Regions from separate parts of the Komagataeibacter rhaeticus genome, predicted to be linked through region 1. Evidence: riboswitches for the same ligand, from Rfam matches in the RefSeq annotation. Region 1 holds a riboswitch; the other holds the start of a gene.
The links. Region 1 has a riboswitch for FMN ahead of GWK63_RS03215 (class I SAM-dependent methyltransferase). Riboswitches for the same ligand answer to the same signal wherever they lie in the genome.
Positions count from the first base shown of each region.

Region 2: another riboswitch for FMN. It lies ahead of ribD (bifunctional diaminohydroxyphosphoribosylaminopyrimidine deaminase/5-amino-6-(5-phosphoribosylamino)uracil reductase RibD); the one in region 1 lies ahead of GWK63_RS03215 (class I SAM-dependent methyltransferase).

Region 1 is NZ_CP050139.1:685,024-691,559, forward strand. Features, by position in the region: gene htpG (molecular chaperone HtpG) at 1-296, shown strand, start outside; gene GWK63_RS03215 (class I SAM-dependent methyltransferase) at 455-1,240, opposite strand; FMN riboswitch at 1,321-1,466, opposite strand; gene mtnA (S-methyl-5-thioribose-1-phosphate isomerase) at 1,682-2,773, shown strand; gene aspS (aspartate--tRNA ligase) at 2,908-4,704, shown strand; gene GWK63_RS03230 (EipB family protein) at 4,710-5,579, shown strand; gene GWK63_RS03235 (exodeoxyribonuclease III) at 5,569-6,354, opposite strand; gene GWK63_RS03240 (HesB/IscA family protein) at 6,351-6,536, opposite strand, start outside.
Region 2 is NZ_CP050139.1:3,137,584-3,144,119, reverse strand. Features, by position in the region: gene GWK63_RS14425 (MMPL family transporter) at 1-670, opposite strand, end outside; gene GWK63_RS14420 (lysylphosphatidylglycerol synthase domain-containing protein) at 813-1,823, opposite strand; gene ribH (6,7-dimethyl-8-ribityllumazine synthase) at 1,899-2,384, opposite strand; gene GWK63_RS14410 (bifunctional 3,4-dihydroxy-2-butanone-4-phosphate synthase/GTP cyclohydrolase II) at 2,429-3,679, opposite strand; gene GWK63_RS14405 (riboflavin synthase) at 3,679-4,296, opposite strand; gene ribD (bifunctional diaminohydroxyphosphoribosylaminopyrimidine deaminase/5-amino-6-(5-phosphoribosylamino)uracil reductase RibD) at 4,299-5,339, opposite strand; FMN riboswitch at 5,432-5,595, opposite strand; gene GWK63_RS14395 (MIP/aquaporin family protein) at 5,689-6,536, opposite strand, start outside.

The DNA of each region.
Region 1 (6,536 bases):
TCGTGCTGGCCGCCCCCGAATCCGGGCCGGACCTGCAGATGATCCGTCTGATGAAGCGCAGCGGCCAGCAGGTGCCGGACACGGCCCCCGTGCTGCAGGTCAATCCCGGCCATCCGCTGATCGCCGATCTGGCGGAACGGGTGAAGAATGGCGACCCGGTGCAGGATATTGCACTGGTGCTGATGGACATGGCCCGCATCCAGGACGGCGAAAGCCCGAAGGACCCGACCGGCTTTGCCCAGCGCCTGACCGCCATCCTGACACGCCTGCCGCTGACGGACGGCCCGCAGGGCTGAACAGCCCCGTAGCCGGAGTAATCTGAACTGCCCCGCCATGCTGGCCGCATGGCGGGGCAGTCCTGTCTGAATCATGGAAAAGTTTTTGGTGAAGCTTTTTTCAAGAAGCTTCAAAGAACACCGTCCTTTTTGACAAAGGTGGCTCCTGAAAACGCCTGTTATTCTTTCTCAACAGGTTTCGTCGCCACCAGAATGAGCATGGGCGGCCGACGCACTGTATCTTCCAGATCAGGCCGGGCCTGCAGTATCGCGGCAGGCGGGCAGGGTTCGGCCAGATGGCGGAGCTGGAAGCCGCATGCGATCAGCGTGTTGACGTAGGTTTCCATCGTGCGGTGGTATTTGATCACCCCATCGACAAACCACGACGTGCTGCGTGCCCCTTCCTGCTGGTAGCGGTCGAGTGGCCAGTGCAGCTTGTTGCCATCCGCATCGCGGACCCATCCCACGGGGTGGGCGGTCTGGACCGGGTGCTCGACGGAAAAGATGAAGGTGCCGCCGGGCCTGAGGCAGTCGAAAACGCGCCGCACCACGGCCCTGTAATCCGCGATGTAGTGCAGGGCGAGGGATGAAACCGCAAGGTCGAATGCCGCTGGCGGCATCGCACAGTCCTCGATGGAACCGTGTATGTAGGTAATGGCCGCATCCTGTGTCAGCGCGCGTGCGGCTTCGATCATGTTTGCCGATACATCCAGCGCCGTGACCCGGGCCGCGCCCTGTGCGCGGGCATGGCGGGCAAAATCCCCGAACCCGCATCCAAGGTCGAGTACGGTCCTGCCCCGCAGGTCGGGCAGCAGCGCCCGGATTGCCGGGATTTCCAGCGCACCGTTAAGGCCGGTATCCTTTTCACGAAGGGTGCGGTACCCCTCAAAAAAACGCGGATCGTCATAAATGTTCTGCGGTGATGGGGCAGGCACCGTGTTATGGTCTTCGTGTGATGAGGTCATGTATCATGTCTCCCTTGGTGGACTCGGTGGTCATCCAAGGCGATCACGGACGGGCATGGACCCGCATGGGTCATGCAACCGCCAGTTCTCTTTTATCCGGACTGTAACCGTCGGCCCTGGCATTGCACCAGATCTGCTGACCCCGGCGCGTGCCGGGCGCTCGCGGGCTTCAGGCCATGGGCCTGTTACCGCCGGTAGGGACTTCCACCCCGCCCCGAGAACACAGGCCGTCAGGATAGGGGCAGGCCGAGACCGGGCGCAAGCGTGTGGAGCTATTGGCAATCCGGTTGTATGATGGGTGCCGCACGGGAATGGGACCTGCGGCCCGTCGGGAAAAAAGCGCGTGGTATTATCCGGGATGGGGCTTGAATAACAGCCTGCCGGATGTTTCCCTGCGCTCCCTTTTGTGTGTTCTGGTTTTTTGATGGCGGCACGTATTATATGAAAATCGATAACGTCTCCTATCGCAGCGTATGGGTGGATGCGGATGATGGCTGGTCAGTCCATATCTTTGACCAGACCCGCCTGCCATGGTCGCTGGATATCCTGCGCCTGACCGGGCGCGACCAGGTGGCGCATGCCATCCGCACCATGCAGGTCCGTGGCGCGCCGCTGATCGGTGCGGTGGCGGCTTACGGGCTGGCGCTGGCGCTGCGTCAGGACAGCAGTGATGAGGCGATGGAGCGTGACGCGGCGCTGCTGGCGGCCACACGCCCCACGGCGGTCAACCTGGGCTGGGCCATCCGGCGCATGCTTACCCGCCTGCGTACCACGCCGCCCGAACGCCGCATGGCCGCGGCATATGACGAGGCCGGGCGCATCTGTGACGAGGACGTGATCCAGAACGAGGCCATCGGCCGGCAGGGACTGGAACTGATCGAGGGAATCGCACGCAGCCGCCCCGGCCCGGTCAACATCATGACCCACTGCAACGCGGGCTGGATTGCCACCGTGGACTGGGGCACGGCGCTTGCGCCCATCTACATGGCGCATGACCGCGGCATTGACGTGCATGTATGGGTGGACGAAACCCGCCCGCGCAACCAGGGTGCGTCGCTTACCGCATGGGAACTGGGCCGCCATGGCGTGCGGCATACGGTCATCGCCGATAATGCGGGTGGGCACCTGATGCAGCACGGGCAGGTGGATATGGTGATCGTGGGCACCGACCGCGTGACCCGCACGGGGGATGTGGCCAACAAGATCGGCACCTATCTCAAGGCGCTGGCGGCCCATGACAATGGCGTGCCATTCTGGGTGGCGTTGCCCTCCACCACCATTGACTGGAGCATCAGCGACGGTGTGAAGGAAATTCCCATCGAGGAACGCAGCGACCGTGAAGTCACCCATATCCAGGGGCGTGATGACACGGGGCATGTGACCACCGTGCAGCTTGTGCCCGATGGGAGCAAGGGCGCCAATCCGGCCTTTGACGTAACGCCCGCGCGCCTTGTGACCGGGCTGATAACCGAACGTGGCCGCTGCCCCGCCACGGCGGACGGGCTGTGCGACCTGTTTCCCGAATACGTCTGAGCAGGGCGGCACCGGGTACGGCCGTTCACCTAATAACCTTGACACGGGCGGGCGGGATTGGCTTTGTCGCGCCTGCAACCGGGTGTGGCCCCATGGGGCGCATCCCCCAAATCTGGTAGAATCAGGACAAGATCATGCATCCCTATCGTACCCATAGCTGCGCGGCCCTGCGGGCTGCCGATGCCGGGCAGACGGCCCGCCTTTCCGGATGGGTACACTCCAAGCGCGATCATGGCGGCCTGCTGTTCATTGACCTGCGTGACCATTTCGGCATGACGCAGATCGTGATCCCCGCAGGTTCCCCCGTGCTGGAAACGGCCGAGCGCGTGCGTGTGGAAAGCGTGCTGACGGTCACGGGTGAAGTGGTGCTGCGCGATGGCGCGACAAAAAACCCCAACCTGCCCACCGGCGAGATCGAACTGCGCGCGCGTGAGATCACGGTGCAGTCCAGCGCCGACGTGCTGCCGCTGCAGGTCGCGGGCAACGAGCACTACCCCGAAGACCTGCGCCTGACCTACCGCTACATCGACCTGCGGCGCGAGAAGGTGCATCGCAACATCATGCTGCGTGCACAGGTCATCGCCAGCCTGCGCAGGCGGATGACGGACCTTGGCTTCGTGGAGTTCCAGACCCCGATCCTGACCGCGTCCTCGCCCGAAGGGGCCCGCGACTTCCTGGTGCCCGCGCGCATGCACCCCGGCAGGTTCTATGCCCTGCCGCAGGCCCCCCAGCAGTTCAAGCAGCTGGCGATGGTGGCGGGGTTTGACCGTTATTTCCAGATCGCACCCTGCTTCCGTGACGAAGCGGCCCGCGCCGACCGCTCGCCGGGTGAGTTCTACCAGCTTGATTTCGAGATGGCGTTCGCAACGCAGGAAGACGTGTTCGCAACCCTTGAGCCGGTGATGGAAGGCGTGTTCCGCGAATTCGGTGGCGGCCGCATTGTCAGCGAAGGGCCGTTCGAGCGCATTCCCTACGCCACGGCCATGGCCGTCTATGGCAGCGACAAGCCCGACCTGCGCAACCCGCTCAGGCTGTCGGACGTGACCGAGGCCTTTGCCGACTCCGGCTTTGGCCTGTTTGCCCGCATCGCGGCCGATGGCGGCCAGATCCGCGCCATCCCGGCTCCCGGCGCGGGCGACCGGCCGCGTGCGTTCTTTGACAAGCTGAACAACTGGGCGCGCGAATCCGGTGCCGGTGGGCTGGGCTACATTATCTTTGCCGAAGATGGTGGCAAGGGACCGATCGCCAAGAACCTTGAGGCCGACCGTATCGAGGCCATCCGGGCAAAGACGGGCCTGAAGGCAGGCGATGCCGTGTTCTTCGTCGCGGGCAAGGGAGACGAGATGGTCAGGTTCTCCGGTGCGGTGCGCACGCGCGTTGCCACCGAACTGGACCTGATTGAACAGAATGCCTTCCGCTTCTGCTGGATCACGGATTTCCCGATGTACGAGCGCAATGAGGAAACGGGTCAGATCGACTTCTCCCACAATCCGTTCTCCATGCCGCAGGGGGGCATGGACGCGCTGCTCAACCAGGACCCGCTGACCATCAAGGCTTTCCAGTACGATATCGTGTGTAACGGCATCGAACTGTCCTCTGGTGCGATCCGTAATCACCAGCCTGATGTCATGATCCGTGCGTTCGAGATTGCGGGCTATCCGGCCAGCGAGGTCGAGGCCCGCTTTGGTGGCATGCTCAACGCCTTCCGCTATGGCGCGCCGCCGCATGGTGGTTCGGCCCCCGGCGTGGACCGTATCGTGATGCTGCTGGCCGATGAGCCGAACATCCGCGAGGTGATCCTGTTCCCGCTCAACCAGCAGGGCGAGGACCTGATGATGGGCGCGCCCGCCCCGGTCGAGCCGCAGCGGCTCAAGGAACTCTCGCTTGCCCTTGACCTGCCGCGTCCCAAGCCCGGCCAGACCAAGAACTGACCTGCATGCGCCCCCCCATCCCCCGGCCCGTCCGTACCGGATGGCGGACCCGTGGCCGGGTGGCGGTGGCGGTATCGGCCCTGTGCCAGTGTCTGTGCCTGTGGCATGGCCCTGCCGGGGCCGCTCCCGTCATGGCGGCGCACCGGGCGGTGTATGACCTGACGCTGGTGGCCGTGAGCGGTGGGGATGTTGTGACGGCGGAGGGGAAACTGACCTTCGTGCTGTCGGACATGTGTACGGCCTGGTCCACCCAGCAGCAGCTGCACCTGCGCACGGTGGACCGCAACGGGACCGAATCGGTCAGCGATTCGGATTACGCGGTGCTGGAGGACAAGGACGGTTCATCCCTCGTCTTCCGCGCCGACCAGACGGAAAACGGCCACCCCGCCCCCCGCATGGCGGGCGAGGCCCATATGCGCCCCAGAGGGGGGGCCGGTTCCGTGCATTACACCGCCCCGGCACCGCATGACGTGGCGCTGCCCGCAGGCACGCTGTTCCCGGTGGCGCATACCGCCGCCGTGATCGCGGCGGGGCAGGCAGGGCAGGGGGAAATAGCGCCCATCCTGTTTGATGGCACGGTGGATAGTGGCGCACTGGGCACCTATGTGCTGCTGCTGGGCCGCGAGGCGCCCCCCGTCGCCACGTCCTTTCCCGCACTGGCGGACCTGCCGGCGCAGCGGGTGCATGTGGCCTATTACAACCTGGCCACACGCGACATGACGCCGCTGTTCGAGACCGGCATGCGCTATTTCACCAATGGCGTGGCCGACCGGGTGGATATGGATTTCGGCCAGTTCCGCATGGCGGGCACGTTGCGCGAACTCCGCCTGCCGCCTGTGCCGGGCCATTGCGCCACGCCACGGCTCAGGCCATAGCATCAGCCAGTGTAATGGCCAGCGGCACATGGTCCGAGGGCTGGGGCTTTCCCCGTTCATCGCGCGCGGGCAGGGCGGTCAGCAGCCGTTCGGCCACGCGCGGCGAGAGCAGGGCATGGTCGATCCGCAGCCCGCTGTCACGCTGCCAGGCGGCGGCCTGATAATCCCAGAACGTATAGAAGCGCCCGGCGGGGTGCAGGGCGCGCAGCGCGTCGGTCAGTCCCAGCCACAGCAGGCGGCGGAAGGCGGCGCGGCTTTCGGGGCGGACCAGCGCATCGGTGGGGGGCAGGGCGCCGGGGGCGCAGTCCTCATCGGTGGGGCAGACATTGTAGTCCCCCATCAGCACGAAATCCTGGCCCGCCTGAAGCAGGCCACGGGCATGAAGGGCCAGTGCCTCCATGAAGGCCAGCTTGGAGTCGTAGCCGGCACTGCCGCCGGAATTGCCATTGGGCAGGTACAGGTTGCCCACCACCAGCCCGCCCGTGCGGATCTCCACATAACGGGCCTGCGGGGGGGTGGTCTCCCAGCCGGGCAGGGCGGTGTGCGTGACCGTAAAGGGCTGGCGGGCCAGCATGGCCACGCCGTTATAGCTTTTCTGCCCGACAGCGGTGCATTCATATCCCGCCTTGCGGAACGCATCGGCGGGGAACAGGTCGGTGGCGCACTTGATTTCCTGCAGCGCCAGCACGTCCGGCTGTTCGCGGGCAAGGTAGTCCAGCACATGGTCACAGCGCTGGCGGATGGAATTGACGTTCCAGGTAACGAGTTTCATCATTCAACCGAAAAGCTGGTGCCACACCCGCATGATGACGCGGCATTGGGGTTGCGCACGGTAAAATGCGCGCCCATCAGGCTGTCATTGAAATCCAGCTCGGCACCGGCCAGCAGGTCCAGGCTGGCGGGGTCCACCAGCACCCGCGCCGTGCCGGCGGGGATGACGATGTCATCGGCGGCCAC
Region 2 (6,536 bases), 1.1 Mb from region 1:
CCAGCTTGGGCTGGGTCACGACAAACTGGAACTTGCCCCCCAGGTCGGCCAGGTCTCCCGCCAGCAGCCGCTCCCACGAAAGCGGTTCGGGCGTGCCGGACACGGCATGTTCCAAGGTGGTGGCAAAGCCGCCCAGCGCGCTACGGAAGGGGCCAAGATCGGCCTGGCCCTGGTTTATGCCCAGCGCGATCAGGTCCAGCGCATCAAACAGGCCGCGCCCGGAGGGGTCGGCGGCCAGTTCGCTCAGGAAGGGCTGGGCGGTGATGGTGGTGTTGAGCACGCGCTCCAGCGCCTTGGGGTCCAGGAACATCAGGCCGTTGCGCACCAGATAGGGGTCGGTCTGTGGCGTGGTGACGTAATTGAAATGGGTGTGGTCATCACGCAGCCTTGCCGCAAGCCCAAGTGCTGTCTGCTGGGCTTCCTCGGGCAGGGCCGCGTCGATCACGGCAACAAGCTGGTCCTGCTTTTGCGGAAACAGGCGGCCCATCTCGTCAGAGCGCTTTTTCCAGTCCAGTGAGGCCGAGAACATCTGGTCCGTATCGGTCGTGACCCCCAGCAGCGCATAGCTGGCATAGGTGGCACCCGCGATCAGGAGGGCAAAACCCGCCACGACCGCAATGGCATGACGGGAACAGAAAGCGACAAGACGCCCAAGCGGTACCGATAGCATGACGAGTATTCAGCCCTTCAGAAACCCACGTCGTGCCGCATGGGGCGCGGCAGCCGGTGAAGAGGCCCGGTTTGGCCCATGATGTGGTCCCGATGCAAGGTGGTTCTTTATTGCGTGCCGTAACAGGCCCTGCGTAATCACGTCACGGCTGGCCGGTCATGTGTATTTCCTTGGTGGCGGCGGGGTTCGGGCGTACCCAGCGCATTTCCATCACCTGCCATGCCACCAGCGAGGGCAGGCCCCATGCAATCTCGCGCAGGCGCTTGATCAGCGAGAGCGCGATGCCAGCCTGCGGCGACAGGCCGAACAGGCCGCCGATGATGATATAGCCCCCTTCCGACACGCCAAGCGCGCCGGGCACGGCAAACCCCGCCGATTTGGCGGCCTGCCCCACGCTTTCGATCACAAAGCTGTCAGCAAGGGAAAGCGGGTGCCCCATGGCGCGCAGGACAAGGAACACCTCGATCGTGCCCAGCGACCAGCCCAGCAGCTGCATGCTCCCCGCGCGCAGTGAATTCTCGCGCGTGCGGTACAGGCCCAGGATCTCGTCATGCAGCCCACGGATGTCATCCACCCCGTCCCATCCCAGATGCGCGGCGATGCGCACCAGCAGCCTTTCCACCACCGAGACCGCGCCCAGGTACTGGCTGCCAAAAAACACCGCCCCCAGCAGCAGCGCCGCACCCGCGCTTTCCATAAGTCCGTCGGTAACGGGGGAACGGTTGACCAGACAGAACAGCAGCCCCAGCCCCAGCAGCGTGAACGTGACCTGGCTGAGCAGTTCAATGGTCAGGTCACAGATGGTGGAGGCGGCGGCCCGCCTTATGCCCAGCCCTTCGCGGCGGGCCAGCAGGCGGGTGGTGATCACCTCCCCCCCCACCTGGGCTACGGGCAGCAGGTTGTTGATCCCTTCGCGCGCGCAGCGCAGGGCGACAAAATCGGCAAAGGGCAGGGGGGCACGTCCGGTCTGTGCCAGAAGCCGCCAGGCCTGGGCGGAGGCACAGACCTGTGTCGCATGGAATGCGATGATGGCCGGGATGCTCCACCCGCCCGCGGCCACCAGGCCCAGGATGTCATGCAGGCCGAAACGCGCCAGCATCCAGATCGCAAGGCCGATACCGAATGCCCCGGCGATGAAGGTGAGCTGCCGCATTCGCCATCCCCGCTTTTGTCCCTACAGGACCATGAGAGGACTGTTTTCAGCCGTTTCGCATGGGCCTGCGGTATCTTAACAGCCTCTGATTTTATGAAGCAATGCGATACTTTCAACACAGGCGGCAACGGCTTCGCGGCCCTTGTTGTGCACGTCATCACGCGAGCGGACCACCGCCTGTTCATCGGTATAGGTGGTCAGCACGCCAAAGGCGATCGGCACTTCGGTACTGAGGGCCGCCTGCTGCAGCCCGATCGTGGCGCCCAGGCTGATGAACTCGAAATGCGCGGTATCGCCCTTGATCACGCAGCCAAGGCAGACCACGCCATCATACCGCCCGGTGCGGGCCAGGGTCTGGGCCAGCAGGGGCAGTTCATACGCGCCGGGGGCGTACAGGATGTCTTCGGCGCGCAGGGCGATGTCGTGCTCGCCCAGCCAGGCCACCGCGCCATCGCGCAGGCCGTGGGTCACGTTCTCGTTGAAACGGCTGACCACGATCGCGATGCGCGGTGGGTGGGCGAAGTCAAGCCGGGCGGGGGTAGAGGGGATGTTGGTGCTCATGTCTGGCGTATTTTCCGTGATTGTCGTGATTGTTCCGTGTGAAGTCAGTGCGTATCCGCCGTTTCCGGCTGGCACAGGGCATGGCCCATCCGGGTGCGCTTGGCTTCGAGATAGGCCCGGTTGAAGGGGTTGGGTGCCACCGCAAGCGCAATGCGCTCGCGCACGTCAAAGCCGTGCTCGTGCAGGGCGCGCACCTTGTCGGGGTTGTTGGTCAGCAGGTCGAGCCGGTTCACCCCCAGCGCGCGCAGGATGGCGGCGGCCGCCTGCCAGTCACGTGCATCGGTCTCGAAGCCCAGCCGGTGGTTGGCGTCCACCGTATCCAGCCCTTCATCCTGCAGCGCATAGGCGCGGATCTTGTTGGCCAGCCCGATGCCGCGCCCCTCATGCCCGCGCACATACACCAGCACGCCCGCCTTGGCCCGGCCGATCTGCTCCAGCGCGCCCTGCAGCTGCGCGCCGCAGTCGCAGCGCAGCGAACCCAGCGCATCGCCCGTCACGCATTCGGAATGCAGGCGCACCAGCGGTACGGTGCCGGGGGTGCCCGGCTGGCCCTTGACCATGGCCACATGTTCCGTCCCGTCCGGGGCGCGGAAGGCGTGGATCATCATGTCCGTGCCGCCAAAGCGGCTGGGCAGGCGGGTGCGCGCGACCATCTCCACCGCCGGCGGGGCATCCGTGCCGTCCGTGATCGGGTTGTCCTTCAGCCAGCGCGCCAGTTCGGCGATGGAAAGGATCTGAAGCCCGTGGCGCCTGGCATAGGGGCGCAGGTCGTCCATGCGCGCCATGGTGCCGTCCGCGTTCATGATCTCGCAGATCACGGCGGCCGGGATCAGCCCCGCCATGCGGGCCAGGTCGACCGAGGCTTCGGTGTGGCCGGGGCGTGCCACCGTGCCACCCGGCACCGCGCGCAGCGGGAAGATATGGCCGGGGGAGACCAGGTCTTCTGGCCCCGCATCGGGGGCGGCGGCCGCCAGCACGGTCCTGGCGCGGTCGGCGGCCGAGATGCCGGTGGTCACCCCCTCACGCGCCTCGATGGAGACGGTAAACGCCGTGCCGCGCGGGCAGGTGTTCACCTGTGTCATCATGGGCAGGTTGAGTTGCGTGATCCGCCCGGGCGACATGGGCATGCACACCAGCCCACGGGCATGGGTGACCATGAAGTTCATGGCGTCCGGCGTCATGAGTTCGGCGGCCATGACCAGGTCACCCTCGTTCTCGCGGTCCTCGTCATCCACAAGGATGATCATCCCGCCCCGGCGGATGGTTTCTATGGCCTGCGCCAGTGCCGGGGGCATCAACGATACTGACATACGCTCTCCACATATTTGGCGATGACATCGACTTCGATGTTCACCGCATCCCCTGCCTTCAGGGTGCCAAGTGTTGTGTGTTCCCATGTATGGGGAATGATCATGAGGGCGATGCGGAACGCATCGGGTGGACACCCGTCGGCACCCGGCTCCCCCACCGCGTTCAGCGTCAGGCTGATGCCATCGATCGTGATCGATCCCTTTTCCACCAGGTAGCGGCGCAGGCGGGCGGGAATGCTGAAGGTGATGTGACGGGCCTCGCCCACCTGTTCCACCGCCAGCAGCCGGCCGGTGCCATCGACATGCCCCTGCACGATATGGCCTGACAGGCGGGTGGCGGGCGTGACCGCGCGTTCAAGGTTTACCCGGTGCCCGGCCTCGATCCGGCCCAGCGCCGTGCGGTCCAGCGTTTCCGAACTGATGAAGAACGTGGCGGTGCCCGCCGCGTCAAACGACGTGACCGTCAGGCATACGCCATTGACGGCAATGCTCTCGCCCAGGCTCAGGTCGGGTATGCCGGTGGCCACGGTGATGTCCAGGTCACGGTCAAGCCGCCGCGCGGCGCTGACGTGTCCCTGGTGTTCGATGATGCCGGAAAACATGCTTACTCCTTCACGGCGGAAAGTTCGGGCAGCAGGTGGAGCGGTGTCACATCCCCCTCGCGCACGCGGATGCCGTAGTGGTCCGTGCCGTCCGCGCCCGCGGTAATGGTCAGCCAGTCGTGCCACAGGCCATGTGCGCGCAGTTCGGCCAGCAGGGCTGGGCCGGCTTCCACCATGGCCCAGGTCACGCCCGCCCGGCCCAGCAGGTCCGGCAGGGCCGCGATGTCGGTGCACAGGCGGACGTCAAAGCCCCGGTTGCGCGCAGCCGTCAGGTAGGCGTCATCCACTTCCCCCGTGCGGGTGCAGATGGCGAGTACGCGCGGCGCGCGGCCGGCATGGTCGGGCACGCGGCGCACGTCCAGCCCCGGCCGGTCCGCGCGTATGGTGCGGCCGGTGGTAATCACCGCATCGGTTGCGCGGCGCAGGCGGTGCGCCAGGTCAAGCGAGGTGGCGGCGGTAAATGTGGTGCGTCCCGGCGGCGGCAGCATGGAGCCTGTGGCATCCACCGCCTGTTTGACCGTGATCCATGGCTGGCCGGTCCGGGCAAAATGGGCAAAGGGGGCCAGCAGGCTGCGGCACAGGGCGCGCAGGGCGGCCTGCGGGCCGGTGGGCTGGAGCACATGCACGCTCCGGCCCTGGCTGCGCAGGTAATCCGCCCCGCCGCCTGCAACATGGGGGTTGGGGTCACGCAGCCCGATCCACACATCCCGCACAGGGGTGGCTGCCAGCGCGTGCGAGCACGGGCCGGTGCGGCCGGTATGGTTGCACGGCTCCAGCGTTACGACGGCGGTATGGGCACGATCCAGCAGGCCGCGCGCGCGGCACTGGTTTATGGCCTGGATCTCGGCATGGGGCGTGCCCGCGCGATGGTGGCCACCCACGGCAAGGATGGTACCATCCCGATCCAGCAGGGCGCAGCCCACGGGGGGATTGGGGGCGGTGGCGCCCACATGGCGGGCGGCCTCATCAACCGCCGCGCGGAACCCGTGCGCGATGGCGGGGGGGAGGTCGGGGCCAGTTATGGCATTGCAGGCCTGCGGCAACGCGTCCAAAACACACTTCTCCATCCATCTGGACGGACTCAGGGCGCGTAAAACCATCTTCCCGCCTCCCCATGGGGAAGGCTGGCCATAGTTTCCGTTCTCTCTCATCCGGACTGTAACCGTCGGTTCCGGAATCACACCGGATCTGCTTGACCCCGACCAGCATAGAAGTGGCCGGGCGCTCGCGGACTTGTGCCCCCCGTTACAGGAAGCAGATACCGCCGGTGGGGAATTGCACCCCGCCCCGAGAACGCCTGCAAACCGGGCATGAACCCGATCTGCCTTTCAGTAAGGCGATATTGGGAATAATTTTCATCGATTGCAAGTAGGGTATTTTGAACCACAGTCTTCAATCGTACTTCGCAGGCCCGCCTTCCATGCGGCGACCGGGATGGAGAAGGGAGGGAATGCGGCCATGGTGGCCGAAATTGACCAGCCGCGCTTCCTCCACCTCGATCCGGCCCAGCAGGCGCGAACGCAGCAGCCAGATGGCCATCGCCGCCCCCGTGAACGGTCCCAGCGCATAGATCCAGAAGGAGTCCCACTGCCCCGTCACGACGGCGGGGCCAAAACTGCGGGCCAGATTGGAACTGTTGCCCGACAGCCACGCCGAGACCGGGTTGCACAGGCAGAAGAATACGCCGCCCGCCCATGGCGTGAACCATTTCAGCACCGGATGGGCGGCCAGCGCGCACAGCATGATCACCAGCAGGCAGGTCAGCACCATTTCCGTCACCAGCGGCCAGACGACCGCAACACCGGAAAAGGGCACCGTGGCGGCAAAGGTCGCGTCCTGCGCCATCTTTCCCCATACCGGCAGCACATGCCCCACACCCGCCAGCAGCACGGCGGCAAGACAGGCCCCCAGCATCTGGGCGGCCACATATCCGCACAGGTCCACCCATCCCAGCCGCCGGGCCAGGCTGAATGCCAGCGAGACGGAGGGACTGACATGCGCCCCGCTGACGCGCCCGAACGGCGTATAGGCCGCAACCGTCCCCGCCAGCCCGAAAAACAGCCCGCACAGCATGGTCTGGATTACGGGATGGGGGGCCAGCATGCGCCCGACGGGGGTCTGGGGCGTGGTCAGCAGCGTGACCGACACGATACCGCACAGCATGAGCACCATGGTGGCCACCATCTCGCAGCCATACAGTTTCCAGTGTAGTGGATGGTCGGGATGGGGGGCACCCGCAA